Regions from separate parts of the Citrobacter europaeus genome, predicted to be linked through region 2. Evidence: predicted binding sites of a transcription regulator. Region 2 holds the regulator's gene; the other holds the start of a gene.
What was found. The regulator LexA, encoded in region 2, represses DNA repair genes until DNA is damaged. The targets are predictions, from matches to a motif close to TNCTGTATGTACATACAGNA.

Region 1: a site for LexA is predicted at 3,741-3,760, ahead of metR (HTH-type transcriptional regulator MetR). Genes of this name have one in related genera too.

What each region holds. Positions count from the first base shown of each region.
Region 1 is NZ_CP148084.1:5,005,831-5,012,190, reverse strand. It holds gene pldB (lysophospholipase L2) at 56-1,072, shown strand; gene yigL (sugar/pyridoxal phosphate phosphatase YigL) at 1,088-1,888, shown strand; gene WHR59_RS23455 (carboxylate/amino acid/amine transporter) at 1,969-2,868, shown strand; gene metR (HTH-type transcriptional regulator MetR) at 2,756-3,709, opposite strand; gene metE (5-methyltetrahydropteroyltriglutamate--homocysteine S-methyltransferase) at 3,945-6,206, shown strand; gene WHR59_RS23440 (dienelactone hydrolase family protein) at 6,303-6,360, opposite strand, start outside.
Region 2 is NZ_CP148084.1:4,734,954-4,741,313, reverse strand. It holds gene ubiA (4-hydroxybenzoate octaprenyltransferase) at 1-316, shown strand, start outside; gene plsB (glycerol-3-phosphate 1-O-acyltransferase PlsB) at 376-2,796, opposite strand; gene WHR59_RS22200 (diacylglycerol kinase) at 2,968-3,336, shown strand; gene lexA (transcriptional repressor LexA) at 3,446-4,054, shown strand; gene dinF (MATE family efflux transporter DinF) at 4,187-5,506, shown strand; gene WHR59_RS22185 (CsbD family protein) at 5,643-5,852, shown strand; gene zur (zinc uptake transcriptional repressor Zur) at 5,901-6,360, opposite strand, start outside.

The DNA.
Region 1 (6,360 bases), 270 kb from region 2:
GTGCCAGCGACGGCGAAAAAAACGATTTTACTTGGTCAGCGAGGCTGGATACCCGATGTTTCAGCAGCAAAAAGACTGGGAAACAAGAGAAAACGCGTTTGCTGCTTTTTCCATGGGGCCACTGACAGATTTCTGGCGTCAGCGGGAAGAAGCGGAATTTACGGGCGTGGATAATATCCCCGTACATTTTGTTCGTTTTCATGCAGAAAAAAACGATCGCGTCATCGTCGTCTGTCCTGGACGCATTGAAAGCTACGTGAAATACGCTGAACTGGCGTATGACCTGTTTCACTCTGGTTTTGACGTCCTCATTATCGATCACCGTGGGCAGGGCCGTTCCGGGCGTATGCTTTCGGATCCGCATCGTGGTCATGTCGATAACTTTAATGACTATGTCGATGATTTAACCGCCTTCTGGCAGCAGGAAGTGCTACCCGGTCCGTGGAGAAAACGCTATATACTGGCGCATTCTATGGGCGGTGCGATTGCCACATTGTTCCTGCAGCGCCACCCGAATCAGTGTGATGCTATCGCGCTTTGTGCGCCGATGTTTGGTATTGTGATGCGCTTTCCCGACTGGATGGTGCGCCATATTCTGGACTGGGCTGAAGGGCATCCGCGGATCCGCGAAGGCTATGCGATGGGAACCGGGCGCTGGCGGGCGCTGCCATTCGGTATGAATGCGTTAACGCATAGTCGACAGCGCTATCGGCGCAATCTGCGCTTCTATGCGGATGAGCCGCGACTGCGCGTTGGCGGCCCCACCTACCACTGGGTTCGTGAAGGTATTCTGGCAGGCGAACAGGTTCTGGCCGGAGCAGGAGACGACGCGACGCCGACGCTGCTGATTCAGGCTGAAGAAGAGCGGGTGGTAGATAACCGCATGCACGATCGTTTTTGTGAACTCCGCGCCGCAGCAGGCCATCCTGTAGAAGGGGGTCAGCCGCTTGTCATCAAAGGCGCGTACCATGAGATCCTTTTTGAAAAGGACGCAATGCGCTCAGTCGCGCTTAACGCTATTGTCGAATTCTTCGACAAGCATAACTCATCCAGCGGAACCCGCTTTGCCTAGAGGTTGAATTTTCTTATGTATCAGGTTGTTGCGTCTGATTTAGACGGTACGCTGCTTTCTCCCGACCATACTTTGTCCCCTTATGCCAAAGAGACGCTGAAGTTATTGACCGCTCGCGGCGTTAACTTCGTGTTTGCGACAGGCCGTCATCATGTTGATGTGGGGCAAATTCGCGATAACCTCGGCATTAAAACCTACATGATCACGTCTAACGGCGCGCGCGTGCATGATTCTGACGGGAATCTGGTGTTTTCGCATAATCTGGATCGCGATATTGCCAGCGACCTGTTTGGCGTAGTGAATGCAAATCCGGACATCGTGACCAACGTTTATCGCGATGATGAGTGGTTTATGAACCGCCACCGTCCGGACGAAATGCGCTTTTTTAAAGAAGCGGTGTTTAACTATTCCCTGTTTGAACCTGCGTTACTGGAGCCTGAAGGCGTCAGCAAAGTGTTCTTCACCACCGATTCTCACGAAAGGCTGCTGCCGCTGGAGCAGGCGATTAACGCCCGCTGGGGCGATCGCGTCAACGTCAGCTTTTCTACGCTTACCTGTCTGGAAGTCATGGCTGGCGGCGTATCGAAAGGTCATGCGCTGGAAGCGGTAGCGAAAGCGATGGGCTACAGCCTGAAAGACTGCATCGCTTTTGGCGATGGGATGAACGACGCGGAAATGCTCTCCATGGCAGGTAAAGGCTGCATCATGGGCAATGCCCACCAGCGCCTGAAGGATCTGCACCCGGAACTGGAAGTCATTGGTCTTAATGCCGACGATGCCGTCCCGCACTATCTGCGTGAGCTGTTTTTGCAATAATTTTGTTGTTCGTTAGTTGACCAGTCGTCAACTAAAAACTTCGCTACAATGGGTGTACCTTCTGTTAAGAGACATCCATTGTGGCGTTACTCATCATTACCACAATTCTGTGGGCCTTTTCCTTTAGCCTGTTTGGCGAGTACCTTGCCGGTCATGTCGATAGCTATTTTGCGGTGCTGGTGCGTGTTGGGCTGGCGGCGCTGGTGTTCCTGCCGTTTCTACGTACCCGTGGGCACAGCGTAAAAACGATCGCGTTGTATATGCTGGTGGGGGCCATGCAGCTTGGTATCATGTACATGCTGAGTTTTCACGCCTATCTGTACCTGACGGTTTCAGAACTGCTGCTCTTTACCGTGCTGACGCCGCTCTACATTACGCTGATTTACGATCTGATGAGTGGACGTCGTCTGCGCTGGAGCTATGCCTTCAGTGCGTTGCTGGCGGTGATTGGCGCAGGGATCATTCGTTACGATCAGGTGACCAGTCACTTCTGGACCGGCCTGCTGCTGGTGCAGTTGTCCAATATCAGCTTTGCCATTGGTATGGTGGGCTATAAACGTCTGATGGAAACGCGGCCAATGCCGCAGCACAACGCCTTTGCCTGGTTTTATATGGGCGCCTTTATGGTGGCAGTAGTTGCCTGGTTCATGCTGGGTAATGCGCAGAAAATGCCTGCAACTACGCTACAGTGGGGAATTCTGGTATTTCTTGGCGTGGCGGCGTCCGGCATTGGTTACTTTATGTGGAACTATGGCGCGACCCAGGTGGATGCGGGTACGCTGGGTATCATGAACAATATGCATGTGCCGGCCGGGCTGTTGGTTAATCTGGCTATCTGGCATCAACAGCCTCACTGGCCAAGCTTCATCATTGGGGCGGCTGTGATAGTGGCCTCACTGTGGGTACATCGAAAGTGGGTCGTTCCGCACTCCGTACAAACGGCAGGTGATCGCAGGCGTGATTCCGCGCTGAGCGAATAAACGCTTCTGTGACCGGCTGTCGCTGCTCGCCATCACGTACGGCGGCGTACAGTCGGCTCCACAATCCATCGCCCAGAGTTTTAGTCACCACCAGACCCTGGCGTTCAAAACTCTCCACCACCCAGTGTGGTAAAGCCGCAATACCCATTCTGGCTGCAACCATCTGAATCAGCAGCAGGGTGTTATCCACGCTCTTTAGCGAAGGACTCACGCCCGCAGGCTGCAGGAAGTGTCGCCAGACATCCAGTCGACTCCGTTGCACCGGGTAAATAAGCAGCGTCTCGCTGGCTAAATCCTCCGGCGTAATTTGCGTTTTGTTGGCCAGCGGATGGTCAGGCGCCAATATCAGACGGACTTCAAAATCGAACATCGGCGAGTAGTGCAATCCGCTGCGCGGCAGGATGTCGGAGGTTAACACCAGATCCAGCTCGTCCTGCTGTAGCGCCGGTTGCGGATCGAACGTTACGCCGGATTTAAAGTCCATCTCCACCTGCGGCCAGTTGGCACGAAAATTCTCCAGCGCGGGCGTCAGCCACTGGATACAGCTGTGGCATTCAATCGCGATTCGCAGCCGGGTTTGCTGTGGTTCGTTGCAAGCCTGCAGCGCACGACCAATTTGCGGCAACACCTGATTAGCTAACTGCAGCAGGATTTCCCCCTGCGGCGTAAAGCGCAGAGGCTGGCTTTTACGGATAAAAAGTCGAAAGCCAAGGCGCTGCTCCAGATCGCTGAACTGGTGAGAAAGGGCGGATTGGGTCTGATGCAACGTTGCCGCTGCGGCTGCCAGAGAACCACTATTCCGCAACGCCTGTAGCGTTTTCAGGTGTTTAATCTCGATCATGAAAGTCCTTCACTTCGGCATGAACAAATTGCGCTTGAGGAATATACAGTAACCGCCAATTATGGATGTGTAAACATCTGGACGGCTAAAATCCTTCGTCTTTTAAATTTATGGTGCGTTGGCTTCGTTTCCCCACCCCAGTCACTTACTTCAGTAAGCTCCTGGGGATGAGTAAACTTGCCGCCTTCCCTAAATTCAAAATCCATAGGATTTACATATAATTAGAGGAAGAAAAATGACAATATTGAATCACACCCTCGGTTTCCCTCGCGTTGGCCTGCGTCGCGAGTTGAAGAAAGCGCAAGAAAGCTACTGGGCGGGAAATTCCTCCCGTGAAGATTTGCTGACAGTTGGCCGCGAGCTGCGTGCCCGCCACTGGGAGCAGCAAAAGCAGGCGGGGGTTGACCTGCTGCCGGTGGGCGATTTTGCCTGGTACGATCACGTCCTGACCACCAGTCTGTTGCTCGGCAACGTTCCGGCTCGTCATCAAAATAAAGATGGCTCTGTCGATATCGACACCTTATTCCGCATTGGCCGTGGCCGCGCACCAACGGGTGAACCCGCGGCGGCGGCAGAAATGACCAAATGGTTTAACACCAACTATCACTACATGGTGCCCGAGTTCACCAAAGGTCAGCAGTTCAAACTGACCTGGACCCAACTGCTGGATGAAGTGGACGAAGCGCTGGCGCTCGGTCACAAGGTGAAGCCTGTGCTGTTGGGACCGGTAACTTATCTGTGGCTGGGGAAAGTGAAGGGCGAACAGTTTGACCGCCTGAGCCTGTTGAACGATATTCTGCCGGTTTACCAGCAGGTGCTGGCTGAGTTGGCGAAACGCGGTATTGAGTGGGTGCAGATTGATGAACCTGCGCTGGTACTGGAGCTGCCGCAAGCGTGGCTGGATGCTTTTAAACCGGCTTATGACGCCCTGCAAGGCCAGGTGAAGCTGCTACTGACCACCTACTTCGAAGGCGTAACGCCAAACCTGGATACCATTGCCGCGCTGCCGGTGCAGGGGCTGCACGTTGACTTCGTGCACGGCAAAGATGATGTCGCCGAGCTGCATAAACGTCTGCCTGCCGACTGGCTGCTGTCAGCGGGTCTGGTGAACGGTCGCAACGTCTGGCGCGCCGATCTCAGCGAAAAATATGCGCAAATTAAAGATATCGTCGGGAAACGTGACCTGTGGGTGGCTTCCTCCTGCTCTCTGCTGCATAGCCCAATCGATCTCAGCGTGGAAACCCGCCTTGATGCAGAAGTGAAGAGCTGGTTTGCCTTCGCGCTGCAAAAATGTGGCGAGCTGGCGCTGCTGCGCGATGCGTTGAACAGCGGCGATACGGCGGCAATTGTGGAATGGAGCGCACCGATCCAGGCGCGTCGTCACTCTACCCGCGTGCACAACGCCGCAGTGGAAAAACGTCTGGCGGCGATCACCGCCCAGGACAGCCAGCGCGCCAACGCTTATCAAGTTCGCGCCGAGGCACAGCGTGCCCGTTTTAATCTGCCGGCATGGCCGACCACGACTATCGGCTCATTCCCGCAAACCACCGAAATTCGTGGTCTGCGTCTGGACTTCAAAAAGGGCAACCTGGATGCCGGTAACTACCGCACCGGTATCGCAGAACATATCAAACAAGCGATCGTTGAACAGGAACGTCTGGGGCTCGATGTGCTGGTGCACGGTGAAGCCGAGCGTAACGACATGGTCGAGTACTTTGGCGAACACCTTGACGGTTTCGTCTTTACCCAAAATGGTTGGGTGCAGAGCTACGGCTCTCGCTGCGTGAAGCCGCCGGTGGTGATTGGCGATGTCAGCCGCCCGGAAGCGATCACCGTTGAGTGGGCGAAGTATGCCCAGTCGCTGACCGACAAACCGGTAAAAGGCATGCTGACGGGGCCGGTGACCATTCTCTGCTGGTCATTCCCGCGTGAAGACGTGACGCGTGAAACCATCGCTAAGCAGATTGCGCTGGCGCTGCGTGACGAGGTAGCGGATTTGGAAGCGGCGGGTATTGGCATCATCCAGATTGATGAACCGGCGCTGCGCGAAGGTCTGCCGCTGCGCCGCAGCGACTGGGCAGCGTATCTGGAGTGGGGCGTGGAAGCCTTCCGCATTAACGCGGCGGTGGCGAAGGATGAAACCCAGATCCACACCCACATGTGTTATTGCGAGTTCAATGACATCATGGATTCCATTGCGGCGCTGGACGCGGACGTGATCACCATTGAGACGTCACGCTCTGATATGGAACTGCTGGAATCGTTTGAAGAGTTCGACTATCCGAACGAAATCGGGCCGGGCGTATACGATATTCACTCGCCGAACGTCCCGAGCGTGGAGTGGATTGAAGCCCTGCTGAAGAAAGCCGAGCAGCGTATTCCGGCTGAGCGTCTGTGGGTGAACCCGGATTGCGGCCTGAAAACGCGCGGCTGGCCGGAAACGCGGGCGGCGCTGGCTAACATGGTCAAAGCAGCGCAGAATCTGCGTCAGGCGTAATTCGGTGCCCGGGAAGCGCTGGCGCTTGCCCGGGTTATTGGAAATCGCAACAGTTGTAGGCCCGGTAAGGTGTTACTGCCACCGGGCAATTAACGTTTATTTCTTCCCGCCGTATTGCGCGAACCACTCCAGCATCCTCTGCCAGCCGTCTTTC
Region 2 (6,360 bases):
ATATGCCATGGTTGACCGGGATGATGACCTGAAGATAGGCATTAAATCGACCGCGATTCTGTTTGGTAAGAACGACAAGCTGATTATCGGTGTTTTGCAGGTTGGCGTGCTGGTGTTGATGGCGCTGGTGGGTTGGCTAAACGGGTTAGGGCTGGGTTATTACTGGTCTCTGCTGGTGGCGGGCGCGCTGTTTGTCTATCAGCAGAAACTGATCGTCAATCGCGAACGTGATGCCTGTTTTAAAGCGTTTATGAACAATAATTACGTCGGTCTGGTGTTGTTCTTAGGACTGGCGATGAGCTACTGGCATTTTTGAGTTTGGTCTAGTCTGCAAAATAAAAAACCGGTCAGTCATTCCGACCGGTTTTTTTATGCTTACTCGCCTTGTGTAGCGCTCTCGATGGTCAGACGCACATCTGACGTGACCAGTTCGGCCAGCATCTGATAGATCTTCATCGTCTCTTCCGGTTCGGCATCTCCGGTGTCGCTGATGAATCCCTCGTCACGCAGCGTCAGCACCAGGGAGCTGAACACGGCTTTATCGAAGAATTCCGGCGCGTTAATGCCGTGCAGCACGGAGAGGCGTTGCGCCACGGTGCGGCTCTCTTTCTCCAGCGTACCACGGTTGATCGACGGATTGGCGCTCAGCAACCAGAAGGTAATGGCGTAGCGTTGCAACGTCTCGCGAGCGCCTGCCGCCAGCAGCTGTAGCGTACGGGAGCGGGCCGGATTGATATGCAGTTCGTCATCGGTCAGGGTGATAAGTCCCTGGCGCTGCATTTCGCTGGCCAGTTCGTCAATCACTCCGGCAAGTTCATCACGCTCCCAGCGTAAGAACAGCTCCGCTTTCAGCATCGGATACAGCGCATCAATATGCTGCTGTAGCGCGGCGCGTGAAATACGACGATGCTGAGTCACGATGGCTGCCATCAACGAAGGCAGAACCAGCATATGCGCAATGTTGTTGCGGTAGTAGGTCATCAATACCGCCTGCTCGCGCGGCAAAATGATGATGTCGCCGATGGTGTCTTTCTCGACCTCAAACTTGTTCATCTGCAAGGCGTGATCGATCAATTCACTGGCGCTCTGCGCAGGAACTGTAGCATCTGCCGCGTACGGCACATTGCGTAGCAGGCTGAGATAGCAGTCAAGCTGCTCGGTCAGCTGTTCACGGGTCAGAGAGCGCTGGCGGGAAGCCAGTAACGCAGTACAGCACAGGTTCATGGCGTTGGCCGCGCCTGCGTTGTTAATGCGCACCATTAGATCGGCGGCAATGTTATTCACCGTCGGCGTTAGCCAGGCTGGGCGGATAGACTCGATAGGATCAATCGATTCACGCCACTCCGGCACGTGCTGGTTAAGGTAAGTCATCAACGGCATTGGTTCACCAAAGTTGACATAGCCCTGACCCAGATTACGCAGCTTGCTTAAGCCACGCAGCATTTGCGGCAGACTCTCTTTTTCTTTCGTCGCGCCACGCAGCTCTTTGGCGTAGGTGCCTACTTCCATTACGTGCTCATAGCCGATGTAGATCGGTACGAGGGTAATCGGACGCGTTCCGCCACGCAGCATCGCCTGAATAGTCATCGACAGCGTGCCGGTTTTCGGGTCGAGCAAACGACCGGTACGTGAACGGCCACCTTCGACAAAATACTCAACCGAGTAGCCGCGGCTGAACAGTTCGCCCAGGTATTCGCGGAAAACGGTGGAATAGAGCTTGTTACCCTTGAAGGTACGACGAATAAAGAATGCGCCCAGACGGCGGAAAATCGGACCCGCTGGCCAGAAGTTCAGGTTGATACCGGCAGCGATGTGCGGCGGAACCAGACCCTGGTGGTACAGAACGTACGACAGCAGCATATAGTCCATATGGCTGCGGTGGCACGGGACATACACGATTTCGTGCCCATCGTGCGCCAGTTGACGGACACGCTCCGCATTGTGAACGTTAATCCCCTGATACAGCCGGTTCCAGGTAAAGCCCAGAATACGGTCGGTCAGACGGATCATCTCGTAGGAGAAGTTGGCGGCAATCTCTTCCATCAGCGCAATGGCGTTTTGCTGCGCTTTTTCGTGGGAGATTTTTTTACTGCGCGCTTCGTCTTCTACCGCGCGAGCGATAGCTTTTGAGGCCAGCAGCTTATTAAACAGGTCCTGGCGGGCAGGGAGGCGCGGGCCAACTGCGGCCAGACGCTGACGAGCAAAGTGCATGCGCGCCACGCGAGCCAGCTTCTGAGCAATGATCTTATCCGTACCGTGTTCATCCGCCATGCGACGCAAGGAGACTGACGGGGAGAAGCGGACAAAACTGTCGCGTCCCAGCCAGGACACAGCAAAGAATTTCTGTACACCGTTCAGCATGCGCAGCGGCGGATTGACTTCGCCTTTTTCACGCCCTGGCGCACGGCCAAACATCACCGAAACCGGCACCATCTGCACATCCAGGTCTGGATTGCTGCGATGCAGATCGAGATAGTTATGGAACAGCTTGATGGACTCTTCTTTCGGCGTGTAATAGGTGAACACACGCGGGCCGCCGTGAATAAACACGTAGCGCGGCAGCAGAGTTCCGTCTATCTCCAGCGGTTCCAGGGGATCGGGGAGATCGTGCACCAGACATTGGGCACGCAGCGTCAGCAAGTCTGCTTTTGAATTGTACGGTAAGACGTACATAATGGGACGAGAAGTATCGAGTCCCAATTCCGGGGCAGGTTCTGCCGGAATAGACTTGCTTTTTACCAGGACGCTTAATGGTAAATTCAGTAATTTGTAGTAAATTCGTGGCCAGCCGGACATAAACGATGTAAAGCCTCTGGTTAATAATGCAAATGCGCTGCAAGGATATCAGAAAGTTTAGTTAATTTCTGTGGTATCCCGTCATACTTCGCGCTGCTTTGCCACACCCTGAAACAAACGGGGTAACGTTACAATGACATTGACGCTAATAATGTAAAAAGGTTCTTTTTGATGGCCAATAATACCACTGGATTCACCCGAATTATCAAAGCTGCAGGCTATTCCTGGAAAGGTTTTCGCGCCGCATGGATCAATGAGGCGGCATTCCGTCAGGAAAGCGTTGCCGTCCTGTTGGGCGTAGCCATCGCCTGCTGGCTGGACGTCGATGCCATTACCCGCGTGCTGTTGATTGGTTCCGTGATGCTGGTGATGATCGTTGAAATCCTCAACAGTGCGATTGAGGCGGTGGTTGACCGTATTGGCTCTGAGTATCACGAACTTTCCGGTCGGGCAAAAGATATGGGGTCGGCGGCGGTATTGCTGTCTATTTTTGTCGCTCTGATCACCTGGGGCATCCTGTTGTGGTCGCATTTGCGATAAAGATTCCACAACTGCATAAATCTCCTGTTTTTTGTGCAGTTTGCGGTTCCAAAATCACCTTTAGCTGTATATACTCACAGCATAACTGTATATACACCCAGGGGGCGGAATGAAAGCGTTAACGGCCAGGCAGCAAGAGGTGTTTGATCTCATTAGGGATCACATCAGCCAGACAGGTATGCCACCGACGCGTGCGGAGATCGCGCAGCGTTTGGGGTTCCGTTCCCCAAACGCTGCTGAAGAACATCTGAAAGCGCTGGCGCGTAAAGGGGTGCTGGAAATTGTATCCGGTGCATCGCGCGGTATTCGACTGCTGCAGGAAGAAGAAGAAGGGTTACCGCTTGTTGGGCGTGTGGCTGCAGGTGAGCCACTGCTGGCGCAGCAGCACATCGAAGGCCACTACCAGGTCGATCCTTCACTGTTCAAACCGAACGCCGATTTTCTGCTGCGCGTTAGTGGTATGTCGATGAAAGATATCGGTATTATGGACGGTGATTTACTCGCTGTGCATAAAACACAGGACGTGCGTAACGGTCAGGTCGTTGTTGCCCGTATCGATGACGAAGTCACCGTTAAGCGCCTGAAAAAACAGGGCAACAAGGTTGAACTCTTGCCAGAAAACAGCGAATTTAAACCCATCGTTGTCGACCTGCGTGAGCAAAACTTCACTATCGAAGGACTGGCGGTAGGCGTTATTCGTAACGGTGAATGGCTGTAATTTTCTGTTAATGCCCTGTAGGCCGGATAAGACGTTTATGTCGCCATCCGGCAACGTGCCCGATGGCGCTGCGCTTGTTGGGCATGGACAACATTTTTTTCAGTACCTCTAACTTCTTCCAGGCTCTCCTGTATGCCTTTCTTTACCTCTTCTGATAAAGCACTCTGGCACCTCGCCTTACCGATGATCTTTTCCAATATCACCGTTCCCCTGCTGGGACTGGTGGATACCGCTGTGATTGGTCATCTGGATAGCCCAGTCTATCTTGGCGGCGTTGCGGTTGGCGCCACGGCGACCAGTTTTCTCTTTATGTTGCTGCTTTTCCTGCGCATGAGTACCACAGGTCTTACCGCGCAGGCATTTGGCGCGAAAAATCCGCAGGCGCTGGCGCGCGCGCTGGTGCAGCCGCTAATGCTGGCGCTGGGAGCGGGGCTGCTTATCGCACTGTTTCGTACACCGATTATCGATCTGGCTCTGCATATTGTCGGGGGAAGTGAAGCGGTACTGGAGCAGGCCCGACGTTTCCTGGAAATCCGTTGGTTAAGCGCACCCGCGTCTCTGGCGAATCTGGTGCTGCTCGGCTGGCTGCTTGGCGTTCAGTATGCGCGTGCGCCGGTTATCCTGTTGATCGTCGGTAATATTCTCAACATCGTACTCGATTTATGGCTGGTGATGGGCCTGCATATGAACGTGCAGGGAGCGGCGCTGGCGACGGTGATTGCCGAATATGCCACCCTGCTGATTGGCCTGATGATGGTACGTAAAGTCCTGCATATGCGTGGCATTTCACTGGCAATGCTGAAGCAGGCGTGGCGTGGCAACTTCCGTCGTTTGTTGGCGCTCAACCGCGACATCATGCTGCGCTCGCTGCTGCTACAACTCTGTTTTGGCGCTATCACGGTGCTGGGTGCGCGTCTGGGAGGCGATATCATTGCGGTTAATGCCGTTCTGATGACCTTGCTGACTTTTACCGCCTACGCGCTGGACGGATTTGCCTATGCCGTGGAAGCGCATTCGGGTCAGGCCTATGGGGCGCGAGATGGTAGCCAGTTGCTGGATGTCTGGCGGGCGGCCTGTCGACAGTCCGGTATTGTGGCTATTTTGTTTTCGCTGGTTTATGCCCTGTTTGGCGAGCAGATTGTGGCGCTGCTGACCTCGCTGCCGCAGATCCAACTGCTGGCCGATCGCTATCTCTTCTGGCAGGTGGTTTTGCCGCTGGTGGGGGTGTGGTGTTATCTGCTCGACGGGATGTTTATTGGCGCGACGCGGGCTGCAGAAATGCGTAACAGTATGGCCGTTGCCGCAGCGGGATTCGCATTAACGCTGCTCGCTTTACCGTGGCTTGGAAATCATGGTTTGTGGCTGGCATTAAGCGTTTTCCTCACGTTGCGTGGGCTTTCACTGGCCATTATCTGGCGACGCCACTGGCGTAATGGAACCTGGTTCGCCTGAGCAGGATGGTTAAAAATTCCGAATAGTAAATAAAACCCAGAATCCCTGACTACACTTATTCTCACGTCCAGCAAAAACAGCATGTGTCTGGACATGGCACTCTCGCTATTCACAACCTAACGATGAGGACTTGATGATGAATAAAGACGAAGTCGGCGGCAACTGGAAGCAGTTTAAAGGTAAAGTGAAAGAGCAATGGGGCAAACTGACCGATGATGATATGACGGTCATTGAAGGTAAACGTGACCAACTGGTCGGTAAAGTCCAGGAGCGTTACGGTTACGCGAAAGATCAGGCGGAAAAAGAAGTTAATGATTGGGAAAAACGTAATGATTACCGCTGGTAATTAACCCCTCCCTCCTGAGAGTACAAGGATGTACGCTCTCCTCCTTATCTAGCGCCCAACTTTCTTCTTCACCTGAATCGTATGGTCATGCTGGCATTCGCCAGGATGACGGCATGACTCAACCTCCACACAGGCCGGGCACAGCCCGTGGGCTTCAATAACGTTATGCCGCAGGGCAAAGCCCATTTTTGCCGCCAGCGTATGCATGATGTCTTCCACGCCTTCCGCACACTCTTCTTTTACCACGCCACAGCGATCGCAAATGAACATTGCGGAACTGTGGGTTGGCTGATCGAACAGGTGGCAAAGCACATAGCTGTTGGTGGATTCCACCTTATGCACAAACCCTTGTTCCAGCAGAAAGTCGAGCGCACGATACACGGTCGGCGGTTTCGCCTGTGGCTCGGTTTCCCGCAGCAGGTCAAGCAGGTCATAGGCGCTAATTGCGCCTTCCTGCAGGCTCATCAGGCGCAGCACTTCGAGGCGTTGTGGCGTAAGTCGCACGTTG